Regions from separate parts of the Streptomyces sp. NPDC088915 genome, predicted to be linked through region 2. Evidence: riboswitches for the same ligand, from Rfam matches in the RefSeq annotation. Region 2 holds a riboswitch; each other region holds the start of a gene.
The links. A riboswitch is a leader RNA that binds a small molecule or an ion and turns the genes downstream of it on or off. The one in region 2 is predicted to bind cyclic di-AMP.
Positions count from the first base shown of each region.

Region 1: another riboswitch for cyclic di-AMP. It lies ahead of ACIP5O_RS30865 (peptidoglycan DD-metalloendopeptidase family protein); the one in region 2 lies ahead of ACIP5O_RS19310 (transglycosylase family protein).
Region 3: another riboswitch for cyclic di-AMP. It lies ahead of ACIP5O_RS00075 (M23 family metallopeptidase); the one in region 2 lies ahead of ACIP5O_RS19310 (transglycosylase family protein).

Region 1 is NZ_JBIVIR010000020.1:41,183-46,124, forward strand. It holds gene ACIP5O_RS30855 (STM4011 family radical SAM protein) at 1-866, shown strand, start outside; gene ACIP5O_RS30860 (SGNH/GDSL hydrolase family protein) at 844-1,647, opposite strand; gene ACIP5O_RS30865 (peptidoglycan DD-metalloendopeptidase family protein) at 1,811-2,770, opposite strand; cyclic di-AMP (ydaO/yuaA leader) riboswitch at 2,774-2,933, opposite strand; gene ACIP5O_RS30870 (tyrosine-protein phosphatase) at 3,334-4,155, shown strand; gene ACIP5O_RS30875 (DUF6126 family protein) at 4,171-4,320, opposite strand; gene ACIP5O_RS30880 (helix-turn-helix domain-containing protein) at 4,364-4,942, opposite strand, start outside.
Region 2 is NZ_JBIVIR010000010.1:49,637-54,578, forward strand. It holds gene ACIP5O_RS19300 (septum formation initiator family protein) at 1-428, opposite strand, end outside; gene eno (phosphopyruvate hydratase) at 549-1,841, opposite strand; gene ACIP5O_RS19310 (transglycosylase family protein) at 2,234-2,953, opposite strand; cyclic di-AMP (ydaO/yuaA leader) riboswitch at 2,957-3,132, opposite strand; gene ACIP5O_RS19315 (transglycosylase family protein) at 3,391-4,509, opposite strand; gene ACIP5O_RS19320 (cytochrome P450) at 4,604-4,942, opposite strand, start outside.
Region 3 is NZ_JBIVIR010000001.1:22,104-27,045, reverse strand. It holds gene ACIP5O_RS00100 (sigma-70 family RNA polymerase sigma factor) at 1-30, opposite strand, end outside; gene ACIP5O_RS00095 (rhodanese-like domain-containing protein) at 286-777, shown strand; tRNA gene ACIP5O_RS00090 (tRNA-Met) at 854-927, shown strand; gene ACIP5O_RS00085 (MerR family transcriptional regulator) at 1,095-1,835, shown strand; gene ACIP5O_RS00080 (PP2C family protein-serine/threonine phosphatase) at 2,038-3,243, shown strand; cyclic di-AMP (ydaO/yuaA leader) riboswitch at 3,588-3,738, shown strand; gene ACIP5O_RS00075 (M23 family metallopeptidase) at 3,750-4,865, shown strand; gene ACIP5O_RS00070 (aldo/keto reductase) at 4,939-4,942, shown strand, end outside.

The DNA of each region.
Region 1 (4,942 bases), on a different contig from region 2:
TGACGCTGCTCTACCGGGGGCCGCTCTCCTCCTGCGACTACGACTGCCCGTACTGCCCCTTCGCCAAGCGCCGGGACAGCCGGGAGCAGTTGCGCGCGGACCGGGCGGCGCTCGAACGGTTCACCGGATGGGCCGCCGCGCAGACCGGGGACCGGCTGCGGATCCTGTTCACGCCGTGGGGCGAGGGCCTGGTGCGCTCCTGGTACCGGCGGGCCCTGGTCGAGCTGTCGCGGCTGCCGCACGTCGAGCGGGTGGCGATCCAGACCAATCTGAGCTGCCGGACCGACTGGCTGGCGGAGGCGGACCGGGAGAGCGTGGCGCTGTGGTGCACGTACCACCCGGGGCAGACGCCGTACGGGCGCTTCCTCGGCAAGTGCCACGACCTGGCGGAGCGGGGCGTCCGGTTCAGCGTCGGGGTGGTGGGGCTCCCGGAGCACCGGGAGGACGCGCGGCGGCTGCGGGACGCGCTGCCGCCGCACGTGTACCTGTGGGTGAACGCGGCCGAGGGGCATACGTACACCGACGCGGAGGCCGACGGGTGGACGGAGCTGGACCCGCTCTTCCCGTACAGCCGGCGTCCGCACCGCTCGGCGGGGCTGCCCTGCCGGACCGGTGAGTCGGTGGTGTCGGTGGACGGCGGGGGGACGGTGCGGCGCTGCCACTTCGTCAAGGCCGAACTGGGAAACCTGTACGACGGTTCGTACCGCGCCGCCCTGCGTCCCCGCGCCTGTCCCCTCGGCGTCTGCGACTGCCACATCGGCTACGTCCACCTGGAGACGCTGCCGCTGTACGACGTGTTCGCGGGCGGGGTCCTGGAACGGATCCCCGCCGCCGTACCGCCCGCTAGACCCGCTGGAGGGGCATGAGGTCGGGGCGCTTGGCCTCGACGTGGTCCCCGGAGCTCTCGCCGCGCAGCCGGCGCCCGATCCAGGGCACGAGGTACTCCCGCGCCCACTGGATGTTGTCGCGGCGCACTTCGAGCGAGCCGCGCGGCGGGACCGGCGGCCACGCCTGGTCGGGGTCGGCGGGCACCGGCAGGCCGAGGACCTGGGCGGCGCGCAGGGCGACCCGGGTGTGTCCCTCGGGCGAGAGGTGCAGCCGGTCGCCGTCCCAGGCCCGCCGGTCCTGGACGGACCTGAGCGACCACAGGTCGAGGACCGGGCAGTCGTGGCGGTCCGCGATGGCGCGGACGTGCGCGGTGTAGGTGGCGATCTTGCCGCGCAGGTGCCGGAGCACGGGGACGTCACGGGTGTCGAAGCCGGTGGTCACCATGACGGTCCCGACGGCGGAGGTCAGGTCGGCGACGGCGCGCTCGAAGCGCTCGGCCACGTCGTCCGGATCGGTGCCGGGGCGGATGATGTCGTTGCCGCCCGCGCAGAAGGTCACCAGGTCGGGGGCGAGTTCCTTCGCCCTGGGGACCTGTTCCGCCACGATCTGGTCGAGGAGGCGCCCGCGTACGGCCAGGTTGGCGTAGCGGAAGGCGTCGTGCTCCGGCAGCTGGTCGGCGAGCAGGACCGCGAAGCGGTCCGCCCAGCCGACGTACGTCCCGTCGGGGCCGGGGTCTCCGACGCCCTCGGTGAAGCTGTCACCGATCGCCGCGTACGACCCGAATGCGTTCTTGTCTCTTGATCTCGAATCGTCTGCCACGGGGGCACATCCTTCCCTTTCGCGTGTGACCTACGCGACCGTAAGGAGGGGTTGACGACGGGTGACATATGCCACCGATAAAGATTCGCCCAAGTCGGAATAGGCCGACGGCCCGGCGCGTGTGCGCCGGGCCGTCGGAAAAGGGGACGTGCCCTTCGGGGTGTCAGAGGGAGACGCCGTGCTGGCGCAGGTAGGCCAGCGGGTCGATGTCCGAGCCGTAGCTCGGGGTGGTGCGGATCTCGAAGTGCAGGTGCGGGCCGGTGGAGTTGCCGGTGGAGCCGGAGAGGCCGATCTGCTGCCCGCCGCTGACGCTCTGTCCGGCCGAGACCGAGAGGGAGGAGAGGTGGGCGTACTGCGAGTAGTTGCCGTCCTCGTGCTTGATGACGACCTCGTTGCCGTACGAGCCGCTCCAGCCGGCGGAGACGACCGTGCCGGCGCCGACGGCGCGGACGGTGGTGCCGGAGGAGGCGATGAAGTCGACGCCGGTGTGGTAGCCGGAGGACCACATGGAGCCGGAGGCGTGGTACGGGGTGGAGAAGCCGGCGAGGGCGACGGGCGAGACCCAGCCGGTGGAGGAGGCGGTGGAGCTCTCCTCGGCCTTCGGGGCGGCGGCGGCCGGGGCGGCGCGGCCGCTGTCGCGGGAGGCGCGCGGGGCCTCGTCGCCGTTCTTGCCGGAGGTCTGGGCGCCGGTGGTGCTCTTGGGGGCGGCGGGGGCGGAGCCCTTGGCGCCGATGGTGAGCTTCATGCCGGGCATGATGAGGGAGGGGTCGGCGCCGATGGTCCGGCGGTTGTCCTCGTAGACCTTCTGCCAGCCGCCCTGGAGGTGGTGGTCGGCGGCGATCTTCGACAGGTAGTCGCCGGCGACGACGGAGTACGTCCGGGGGCCGGTCTCCGCGGCGGCCTTCGCGGGGGCGGCCTTCGCCGCGACGGCGTGCGCGGTGACGGCGTGCGCGGTGACGGCGGACTGGACGGAGGCGGCGGCCGGGGCGGTCTGCTCGGCGGCGTGGGCCCCCGTGGCGCCGAGGAGCGGGAGGGCGACGACGGCGCCTCCCGTACCGGCGGCGGCGAATCCGCGGGTGAGGGGGTTGCTCTTGGGACGGCGGTGCTTACCCTTCGCGGGCATGGCGAATCCTCTCCGGCGCCTGCGAGGTGAGCTGTCGGGTTCGGACTGGAGATGCCCGGCCGCGCTCTCGCGCGGCTTCACCCCGAGCCGTCCTGTGTCGCGGGACCGGCGTACTTCCTGGGTCCCCCGCTCCTGCCACGCATGGGATGGGTGGAATTCCGGGCGGTGGCAGGATTCGGCGGTCCGTCCGGATTGAGCGTGACGCTAGACGAGCGGGGTCGGCGCGAACAAGCCGCTGTTTTGTCCGGGGATTCCGCCCTAGATCGTTCCCCCGGAATTCCGGTCACCCTCCGTGGAGGACGTTCCTCCGATTCCCTTTCCCCGTACGGAAATTGCGCCGGGCTCCCGGCCACGATCCGTCACTTCTATGACCCTGCTCACGCGCCGAATCCCATCTCGCCTGCAAACAGGGCGCGTTATACCCAATGGGCTAATTCGGACAGATCACCCATTCCCGTCCGAGGGGGTGCGCCGCACCGCTCCCGTCTGGATGATTGCCCCAGGAACCGATCAGGAACCGATGTCGCGTCGGACATCCGCACGCCAACCTTCCAGGAGCATCCGTGACGCAGCAGTTGCCGCAGGTCCCGCCCGTCGAAGCCGCCGAGCCCGAGCTGGCGGAGGTCCGCAACTTCCGGGACGTGGGCGGTCTGCCGACGACGGACGGGCGCGCGGTCCGCCCCGGCCGCCTCTTCCGCAGCGGTCACCTGGCCCACGCGACCGAGAGCGACGCCGCCTTCCTCGCCGGTCTCGGGCTGCACACGGTCTTCGACTTCCGCAACGAGGCCGACCGGCGGATCGAGGGCCCCGACGTCGAGCTGCCCGGGGTGCGAAATGTGAACATACCGCTCAATGACCCGGCCGACGGCAAGGAGTTCTGGCGGCTGGTGCGCGACGGCGAGACCGCGCAGCTGCGGGAGGTCCTCGGCGACGGGCAGGCCGCGGCCCGGATGTCCGATTCGTACTGCCGGATGGTGATCGAGCGCACCGCCGAGCACAGCCGGATCCTGCACTCCATGGCCGAGGAGAGCGTCCCGGCCCTGATGCACTGCGCGGCGGGCAAGGACCGCGCCGGGCTCGCCGTCGCGATCACCCTGCTCGCCGTCGGGGTCGAGCGGGCGGCGATCGAGGCCGACTACGTGAAGTCGAACGAGCCGCACCGCCGCTACAAGGTGCGCCGCAGCTCCACCGCCCCGGACGCGATGGGGCCCGAGGTGATGGAGCTGCTGAGCCCGCTCTTCGACGCGCGGGCGGAGTACCTGCGGGCCGCCTTCGGGACGATCGAGACGACCTGGGGCTCGGTGGACGCCTACTTCTCCGAGGGCCTGGGGTTGCCCCCGGAAACTCGCGAGCGGCTGCGGGAGCGCCTGCTCACCGAGGCGTAGGGCCGGCCGGGATCCCTACTTCGCGCCCATCGCGAAGAGCAGGTAGAGGAAGCCGGCGAAGAGGTGACCGGCGATCAGGTAGGCGAAGAGGCGGAGCACCAGACCCTTGGGGAACTTGCCTTCCCCGCGCTCCTCGCCGGTGACGGACGCAGACTTCTCGGACATGTCGGCCCTTTCCTGAAAAATAGTTACGGCGGTCTTGTCGCGGTCAGCGCCGGTGCGGGGTCCCGTCGCCGAGGCACAGCTCGGCGACGGGGCTCTGCAGCAGGGTGTGGACGAAGAGCAGCTCGGCCCCGCCGGGGGTGGCGGCGCCGATCCGGTGCGGGGTGAGCGAGTCGAAGTGCGCGCCGTCCCCGGGGTCGAGGACGTGGACCGTCTCCCCGAGCGCGAGCCGCACCCGCCCCTCCAGGACGTGGATCCACTCCTCGCCGGGGTGGACGCGCACGATGTCGGCCCGGGTGGCGTACGGCACGTGGACCCGCAGGCACTGGAGGGCGCGTCCGGCGCCGCCCGCCTGGCGGTAGATCCAGCCGTCGGCCTCGACGGGCTCGGAGCGGCCGCCCCGGACGACGGGGTCGCGTTCGGGCGGGGTCTCCCCCAGGAGCTCGGAGACCGTCGTACCGTAGATGCGGGACAGGGCGAGCAGCATCGGCAGCGAGGGCTGCCGGTTCCCCGTCTCCAGGCGCGAGAGGTGGGCCGGCGAGAGGCCGGCCCGCCGGGCGGCGGCCTCCAGGGTGAGTCCCCGGCGGCGGCGCAGGGCCCGCAGCTGCGGGGCGACGTCCGGCAG
Region 2 (4,942 bases):
TACCAGGGGCGGTCGGCCGCCCCCTGCTCGGCGCGGGGCCGCTGCTCCGCGCCGGGGTCGTTCACGGTGAAGCCGGTCTCGCCGGGGAGCACGTAGTGCAGGTGCTCGCGGGCGAGGCGGCGGACGTAGGCCGGGTCCTGGAGGCGGGCCTTCTCGTCCCTCAGCTCCTGCACCCGCCGGGCGGCATCGGCGGCCCGGCGCTCCTGCTCGGCGATCTCGCCCTGCTGGGAGACGTAGCTCCGCATGGGATAGGCGAGGGCCACCACCAGGGAGCAGACGACGAGGGCGAGGAAGGCCGCGCGGCCGGTGAGCCGGGAGCGGCGGGCCTGACGGCGGGTCTGGGAGCGGTAGACACGGGCGGCGGTCTGCTCGCCGAGCAGCCTGATCCGGGTCGCGGTCGAGAACCGGTCCCGGTCCTTCACGGCCATGTCGTGTCGCCTCCCCTGTTCACGCGGACGTCCCCGCACACGGTACGGGACCGAGTACGGGGACGTACGGAAGCCGCCCTGCGGAAGGGCGCAGCGGGTGTCAGCCCTTGCCGTGCCTAATCAGTTCGCGGTGCGAAACCGCGGGAAGGCGCTGCGGCCGGCGTACACCGCGGCGTCGTCGAGGATCTCCTCGATGCGCAGCAGCTGGTTGTACTTGGCGACGCGCTCGGAGCGGGCCGGGGCGCCGGTCTTGATCTGGCCGCAGTTGGTGGCGACGGCCAGGTCGGCGATGGTGACGTCCTCGGTCTCGCCGGAGCGGTGGGACATCATGCACTTGAAGCCGCTGCGCTGGGCGAGCTCGACGGCGTCGAGGGTCTCGGTCAGCGAGCCGATCTGGTTGACCTTGACGAGCAGGGCGTTCGCGGACTTCTCCTCGATGCCCCGGGCCAGGCGCTCCGGGTTGGTGACGAACAGGTCGTCGCCGACGAGCTGGACCTTCTCGCCGAGCTTCTCGGTGATGACGTTCCAGCCGGCCCAGTCGTCCTCGAACAGCGGGTCCTCGATGGAGACCAGCGGGTAGGCGGCGACGAGCTCCTCGTAGTACTCGGTCATCTCGGCGGCCGAGCGGGACTCGCCCTCGAACTCGTACTTGCCGTCCTTGTAGAACTCGGAGGCGGCGACGTCGAGGGCGAGCGCGATGTCCTTGCCGGGCACGTAGCCGGCCTGCTTGATCGCCTCCAGGATGAGGTCGAGCGCCTCGCGGTTGGAGCCGAGGTTCGGGGCGAAGCCGCCCTCGTCGCCGAGGCCGGTGGAGAGGCCCTTGGACTTCAGGACGGACTTGAGGGTGTGGTAGACCTCGGTGCCCCAGCGGAGGGCCTCGGAGAAGGACTCCGCGCCGATCGGGGCGATCATGAACTCCTGGATGTCCACGTTGGAGTCGGCGTGCGACCCGCCGTTCAGGATGTTCATCATCGGAACGGGCAGCAGGTGCGCGTTCGGGCCGCCCAGGTAGCGGAAGAGCGGGAGGTCGCTGGCCTCGGAGGCGGCGTGCGCGACGGCGAGGGAGACGCCGAGGATGGCGTTGGCGCCGAGCGAGGACTTGTCCGGGGTGGCGTCCAGGTCGAACATGGCCTGGTCGATCAGGCGCTGCTCGGTGGCGTCGTAGCCGACGAGCTCCGGGCCGATCTGCTCGATGACGGCGAGGACGGCCTTCTCGACGCCCTTGCCCTGGTAGCGGTTCGGGTCACCGTCGCGGAGCTCGAGGGCCTCGAACGCACCGGTGGAGGCGCCGGACGGAACGGCAGCACGGCCGGTGCTGCCGTCGTCGAGGCCGACCTCGACCTCGACCGTGGGGTTGCCTCGGGAGTCCAGGATTTCCCGGGCTACGACGACGTCGATGGACGGCACGAGCATCTCCTTCTGGGATGTGACGCGGGATGTGACGCAAGGTCGGTGCAGGGTCGCTTGGCCTTGCGACAAGAGCCTAACCGCCCCGGAGGCTCCGACCGGCCGGGCGCCCGCCCCCTGGGACGAAAAAGGACCCGAGGGCATGCACAACGGGACGAAGGACCCCGGACCTACCGGGCGGTAACCGTCAGACGGGACCGACGGCCGTCCCGTACGGAGGGCCGTCTCGTACGAGAGGTCGTCCCGTACGAGGGGTCGTCCCGTACGAGAGGTGTCCCCCCATCAAGGGGGAACCCCGGCCCGGCGCGCACGGGGGAGTGGCGCGCCGGACCGGGGTGGTCACCGCGGGAGGGTCATCGGGGGCGCGTGAGCCGCCGGACTCACGCGACCCGCCGGGCTCACTTCAGGTGGAGCTGCTGGCCCGGGTAGATCAGGTCGGCGTTCTCGACGACGTCGTCGTTGAGCTCGAAGAGCTGGGCCCAGCCGCCCTTGACGCCCTGGGCGTCGGCGATCTTGCTGAGGGTGTCGCCGGCCACGACCTTGTACTCGCCGTCACCCTTCTTGACCGTCTTGCCGGTCGGGGTGGTGACGGTCTTCTGCGGGGCGGCCTTCGGAGCCTGGCGCGGCTGGCTGCGGGTGGTCGGCTGCTCGGCCTTCCGCTCCTGCTTCGGCTGCGCCTGCTGCTGCGGCTGCTCCTGCTGCGACTGCTCCTGCGGCGCGCTCTCGGCGGCGCCGCCGTCGTACGAGGCGCCGGAGAGGCCCACGCCGCAGCTCGGCCAGGCGCCCTTGCCCTGGCCCGCGAGGACCTTCTCGGCGACGGCGATCTGCTGCGCCTTCGACGCCTGGTCGGCGCGCGGGGCGTAGGCGGTGCCACCGAAGGCGGCCCAGGTGGAGTTCGTGAACTGCAGGCCGCCGTAGAAGCCGTTGCCGGTGTTGATGGACCAGTTGCCGCCGGACTCGCACTGGGCGACGCGGTCCCACTCGGAGGCCGTGGCGGCCGAGGCGGTGCCCGCGGTCATCAGCGGGGCGGCGACGGCGACGCCGGTGACGCCGACGAGCGCGGCGACCTGGGCGGCCTTGGAGGGACGGCGGTGTTTGCCCTTGACGGAAAACAGCATGGGGATTCTCCTCACCGACGCCTGCGAGGTGAGCTGTCGGGTTCGGGCCGAAGAGTTGCCCGGCCGCGTGTCCTAGCACGCGGCTTCACCCCAAGCCGGTCGTCGGCCGTCCGTGTCTGGACGGCCGGGCCCGGCACTTACCTTGGGTCCCCCGCTCCTGCCTTCGGCGCTTGCGCGACGACTGTTCCCGTCGGCCGACGGCAGGATTCGGCGTTTCGGTCGACGGGGCCCGCGGTGGCGAGCGATGACGACCGTAGACACAGACCCCCCCGAAGTTCAAAGAGGCTCATACGACGAATTTCGCCTCTTCTTGCCCTTCGGAGGGGACTGTTTGCGCAGGTGAGGGATGACGGAAGCGGAGCTTGCGGGCGCGACACGCCAGTTGGGACAAAGAGACCCATGTCTCACTCGCCCGGAACCGGACATACACCCACGAACTACCCGGCCGTCGGGACCGAACCCTTCGTCAGGTCGAGGTTCTGACCAGGGAGGATGAGGTCCGGATCGGTGCCCACGGTCCGCTTGTTGGCGTCGTAGAGGGCGGTCCACCCTCCGGGCAGTTCGTTCGCCTGGGCGATGTCCGAAAGGCTGTCACCCGGTCGCACGACGTATTCACCCGAAGAGCCCTGACTGTCCGTTGCGCCCGAATCCTTCGCTTCGTCAGCGATCGGGGTCGATTCGGCCTCTTCGGAAAGATTGCCCTTGTCCGAGGCATGTCTACCGGATTCGGTGGAGCTGTCCGGCTTGCCGGTTTCCTCCGGAGCGGCCTCGCCCCGGTGCTTGCCCGTGCCGGGCGCGGCCGACGCTCCCTCATCTTCCGGGATACCGGGCGTAACAGACGTATCGGGCGTAACGGACTCACCGGGGGCGACGGGGACCGTCGGGTCGGACGGATCGGCCGGGAGCGTCGGGTCCGCCGGGTCCGTGGTCCCGGTCGACGCGGACGGCGCGGACGGCGTCGAGGGGGCGGTCGGCGCGCTCGGGCCCGTCGAGCCGGCGGGGGCCGTCGGCGCGGCCGGTGCCGTGGAGGGGGCGGTCGCGGGGGCGGAGGGCTTCGGCGCCTTGGTGGACGGCGCGGCCGTGGAGGCGCCCGACGAGCCCGAGTTCCAGTTCGACTCGGGGACGGGTGCCACGGAGGTCGCCGGAGCGGCGGCCGGACCCGGGTCCACCCCGGTGGGCTTCCCGTCGTTCTTCAGGCCGGCGATCGGCGCGCAGGTGGCCCAGGTGTCGCTGCCCTTGACGAGGACCTTCTCGGCCACCGCGATCTGCTGGGCGCGGCTGGCCAGGTCGGGGCTGGGCGCGTACGCCAGGCCGCCGTGGCGCTCCCAGTCCGCCTGGGTGAGCTGGAGGCCGCCGTACATCCCGTTCCCGGAGTTGGCGCTCCACTGACCGCCCGACTCGCACTCGGCGACGCGGTCCCAGGTGGCGGCGTCGGCGGCGGACGCGGATCCGGTGGCGAGCAGGGGCAGCGCCATGGCGGATCCGGTCACGCCCGCGGCGACGACGATGGCGGGGGCCTGACGGGGGCGACGGTGTCGTCCGTTCCCGGAACGCATAGGTACGCCTTTCGCGTGACGGCTGAGACTGCCGGGAAACGTAGCGGCATTCGAACGCTCGTCACAAGTCGATGGCCACCCGATCACATGAAGATCACATTTCTGACGGACCGTCACCGTACGAGAGGGGTACGGACGGGGAGAACTCCACCGGAAGCGTGCGCAAACCGCGCATGATGAGCCCGCCGCGCCACCGCAGTTCGGCCGGATCGGCGGCGAGCCGCAGGTCCGGCAGACGGGTCAGCAGGGTGGCGAGCGCGGCCTGTCCTTCGAGGCGGGCGAGCGGCGCGCCGAGGCAGTAGTGGATGCCGTGGCCGTACCCGAGGTGCTGGTTGTCGCGCCGCGCGAGGTCGAGCACGTCCGGCCCGTCGAACCGCTCCGGATCCCGGTCGGCGGCGGCGAGGACCACGAGCACCGGGTCCCCCGCCGGGAT
Region 3 (4,942 bases), on a different contig from region 2:
GCCCCCGTCCACACCCGCGCCCCCGTCCATACCCGCGCCCTCCTCCACGTCCACGTCCACGTCTACGTCCCCGTTCACGCCCACTGCCCGGCCTCCCCCGTGCGTGCCGTCATGCCTGCATGACGGATTGGACCGCGCCGATGTGACAGGACGGGGCAGGTCAGGGGCCCATTGCGTGAGATCCCCGGTGCCCCGCCCCGAACGCACGGGAATCCCCGGCCGAAGCCCTCGACCACCGTGGTTCTCCCCTTCAGCGCGGTGCTCTTCAGGCCTAATTTGATCAGCATGACGACGACACCGCAGGTCAATCCCGTACTTCGCACCCCGCCGGCCTCGCCCACCGCCGCTGTCGCGTACTTCTCCGCGAGCCTCGCCTTCCACGCCGACGTCTCCGACGTGGCCTCGGCCCTCGCCACCGCCGCGGCCGAGGGCACCGACCCCGGCTTCGTCCTGGTCGACACGCGGTCCACCGCCTCCTGGGACCAGGGGCACGTCCCCGGCGCCGTCCACCTGCCGACCGCGCTCATTCCCGAGCAGGCCGAGGCGCTGCTCGACCGGTCCGTGCCGGTCGTCACGTACTGCTGGGGACCCGGCTGCAACGGCGCCACCCGCGCCGCGCTCGCCCTCGCGGAGCGGGGCTTCCCGGTCAAGGAGATGCTCGGCGGCTTCGAGTACTGGGTGCGGGAGGGCTTCGCGTACGAGACGTGGGAAGGGCCCGTGGAGAAGGCCGCCGACCCCCTGACGGCCCCGGTCGACGCCGACGACTGCGGTTGCTGAGACAGGGGCCGGAGCGGGGGCGGGGAAAACCGATTTCAGGATCGCCCCGGTCATGGCGTACAGTCGTGTTTACCGACGCGGGGTGGAGCAGCTCGGTAGCTCGCTGGGCTCATAACCCAGAGGTCGCAGGTTCAAATCCTGTCCCCGCTACTCAGTAGCGAACGAAGGCCCGGATCCGATGCACTCGGATCCGGGCCTTCGTCGTTCCCCCGGACCTTCGTCGTTCCCCCGAGCCTTCCTCGTTCCCCGGGCCTTCGACGTCCCTTCGGACGTTTCCGGTTGACCTTGACGCAACGTCAAGATCTAGCGTTCTCGTCATGGAGTGGTCGATCCAGGAGATCGCCAAGAAGGCCGGCACCACCAGCCGCACCCTCCGGCACTACGGGGAGCGCGGACTGCTGGAGCCGAGCCGGATCGGCGCGAACGGTTACCGGTACTACGACCAGGCGGCGCTCGTGCGGCTGCAGCGGATCCTGCTGCTGCGCGAGCTGGGGCTCTCGCTGCCCGCCATCGCCGAGGTCCTCGCGGGCCAGCGGGACACCACCGCCGCCCTGCGCACCCATCTCGCCCTCCTGGAGCAGGAGCGCGAGCGCATCGGACGTCAGATCATGTCGGTGCGGACCACTCTCCAGAAGACCGAGGACGGAGAGGAAATCATGGCAGACGAGATGTTCGACGGTTTCGACCACACGAGATACGAGGAGGAGGTCACCCACCGCTGGGGCCGCGAGGCGTACGAGCAGGGCGACCGGTGGTGGCGCTCGCTGGACGAGGAGCAGAAGCGGGCGTTCATCGAGGAGCAGGCCGGCATCGCCCGCGACTTCGGGAGGGCGGCGCGGGACGGCCTGGCCGCCGACAGCGACGAGGTGCAGGCCCTCGCGCGGCGCCAGGTCGCCTGGCTGTCGACCACCACGACGCCGACCAAGGAGTACGTGATCGGCCTCGGCCGGATGTACGTCGACGACCCCCGCTTCACCAAGAACTACGACAGGTACGGCGAGGGCACCGCGGTCCTCGTCCGGGACGCGCTGGCGGTCTACGCCGAGCGGAACATGTAGCTCCCGGCCCCGGCTCCCGCCCCCCGGCCCCGGGTTCCGCCCAGGCCCCGGGCCCCGCCCAGGCGCCCAGGTCCCGCCCGGCCCCGGGCGCCGCCCCCGTACGCCGGTCGGCCGTGCGGAGTCGCCGTCCGCCGGGGCGGCGGCCACTCTGGAAGGGCGCGGTACGGGGCCGCGGGCGGGCGGACCGGGCAGGAGAGAACAGGTGGGGCACCCCCTAGGAGCGGCGGGCCGAGGGAGGCGGGGCGGTGAGGGCCGTCCCGCGTACCGGGGCGCCCGGCGGTTCATCCGCGCGCTGCCGCCGATGATCATCGTGGGCGGCATCCTCTTCGACGTGACGACCCCCGCCCCGTACACCGCCTCCCCGATGCTCGCCGCCGCCCCGCTGGTCGCCGCGCCCTTCTTCTCCCTGCTCACGACCCTCCTCACCGGGATCGCCGCCGTCCTCGCCTCGGTCGGCCTCTACCTCTTCAGCGACGACGTCACCCGCGCCCCGGCCGTCGCCGAGACCCTGACCGTGCTCACCGTCTCCGGGCTCGCCCTCCTCATCAACCGGGTGGTGCGCCGCAGCGGCGAGCGGCTCGCCTCGGCGCGGGTCATCGCGGAGACCGCGCAGAAGGCGGTGCTGCCGACGCCCGCCGAGCGGATCGGCGGGCTGCGGTGCGCGGCCCGTTACGAGGCGGCGCAGGCGGACGCGTTCATCGGCGGCGACCTCTTCGCCGTGCAGGACACCCCGCACGGGGTGCGGCTCGTGGTCGGGGACGTGCGGGGCAAGGGCCTCGAAGCGGTCGAGGCCGTCGCCGTCGTCATCGGGGCCTTCCGGGAGGCGGCCGAGCAGGAGCGGACCCTGGAGGGCGTGGCGGAGCGGCTCGAACGGGCGCTGGACCGGGAGGGCACCCGCCGGGACAGCCTCGACGCCGTCGAGGGGTTCACCACCGCCGTCCTGGCCGAGATCCCGCGCTCCGACGGCAGCGGCACCTTCGACGGCTTCGTACGGGTCGTCAACCGGGGGCATCCGCCCCCGCTGGTGCTGCACGGGGACGGGCGGGTCGAACCGGTCGATCCGAGCCGGCCGGCGCTGCCCCTCGGCATGGGGGACCTCGCGTCGTGGCCGGACCGTGCCGAGGCCCGGCCGTACCCGCCGGGCACGACGCTGCTCTTCTACACCGACGGCCTCTCGGAGGCGCGGAACGCGCAGGGCGTCTTCTACGACCCGGCGGAGCGGCTGGCGGGGCGGATCTTCCCCGGACCCGAGGAGGTGCTCGACGCACTCGTGGACGACGTACGGCTCCACACGGGCGGCGGGGCGACGGACGACATGGCGCTGCTCGCGCTGAGCCGCCCGGCGGCGGGGCAGCCGGAGAGGCGCCGGACGATGCCGGTGGTGCCGCCCGGGAGGCCCCGCCACTGACCGCCCCCCGGCCCCGCGCGGCCCCGCCACCGACCGCTCCCCGGCTCCGCGCGGCCCCCGCCACCGACCGCCCCCCCGGGCCCCGCGCGGCCCCGCCACCGGCCTCCCGGCGGCCCCCGTCACCACGGGTAGTCGGAATATCTCCCTGCGATAACAATTGACGTAACGTCAGGTCGCAGGGGGTTTGCCGCTCCCGGAGCCCGCTTTGCTGAAGGGGGGTCAAGTCGGACCATTCCCTACCAATTCACTGAATGATCAAGGGGAACGGCTTGGAATCGGGACCCCCTGTCTATTAACGTTCGATAACGCAGCGCGGTCGTCCCAGCCGTCGCAAGAGACGGCACCGTGCGCACGCGCCGAATCCCGCAAGGGAACCGGGGAACCACCATTTGGGGTGAATCGAGCCCTTCGCACCCACCCGTGCGACCGGGCCCGTAGGAGACCTTCCTGCTCCGAACCCGTCAGCTAACCCGGTAGGCGAGAAGGAAGGAAAGGAGCGCGCCTCCGTGGCGTCCAACACCCCTGCCCCCGAAGCCCCCTTCGATGCCTTCGGCGGCGGTGCGGCCCCCTCCGCCCCGGACACCGAGTGGAACCCCACCGAGGATTCCCTCCGCTCCCAGAACCGCTCCGGCGGCCGCCACCGGGTCGTCAAGCAGCGCTCCAACTTCGCCCGTTCCTCCACCGTTCTCGGCGTCGGCGTCATCGCGGCCGTCGGCGCGGGCGGCCTCGCCACCGCGCAGGACAAGCCCCCGGTGGCCATATCCCTCCCGGACCTCCCGGACCTGAACCTGCCCGACGCCCACGACCTCCCCGGCGTCGGCGCGCTCCTGCCCGGCCAGGAGGAGCGGGAGACGGTCCCCGCGGACCGCGCCAACCCGAACCCGCTGACCTCCGCCACGTACACCACCGAGGCCGACGACCGGGCCGCGCGGACCGGGCAGGTCACGCGGGCGAGCCTGACGACCGCGGACGCCCCGAGCGCCGCCGACGCCGGTGAGGCCCTGCGCGCCCGCATCCTCCAGCAGGCCGAGCAGCAGCAGGCCTCCGCCGACGCCGCCGAGAAGGCCGCCGCCGAGGCGAAGGCCAAGGCCGACGCCGCGGAGAAGGCCGAAGCCGAGGCCAAGGCGAAGGCCGCGGAGAAGGCCGAGGCGGAGGCCAAGGCCAAGGCGGAGGCGGAAGCCCGGGCGAAGGCCGAGGCCGAGCGCCTCGCCGAGCTCGCGGCCAGCTACTCGATGCCCCTCTCCTCGTACACCCTCACCGCCACCTACATGCAGTCCGGCTCGATGTGGTCCTCCGGCCACCACACCGGCCTCGACTTCGCGGCCCCCACCGGCACCCCGCTCAAGGCGGTCCACGGCGCCACGGTGAAGTCGGCGGGCTGGTCCGGCTCCTACGGCTACCGGATCGTCCTGGAGCTGGAGGACGGCACCGAGGTCTGGTACTGCCACCTCTCCTCCATGACGGTCTCCGCGGGCCAGACCGTGGGCACCGGCGAGACGATCGGCCGCGTCGGCGCCACCGGGAACGTCTCCGGCGCCCACCTCCACATGGAGGTCCACCCCGGCGGCGGCGACGGCGTCGACCCGGCGGCCTGGCTGCGCTCCAAGGGCCTGACGGTCTGACCCCGCCGAAGCCGCGCGAACCACGCACGGCACGCACGGAATAGGTCCGGTGGCGGAGACCGTTGATCACTCCATGA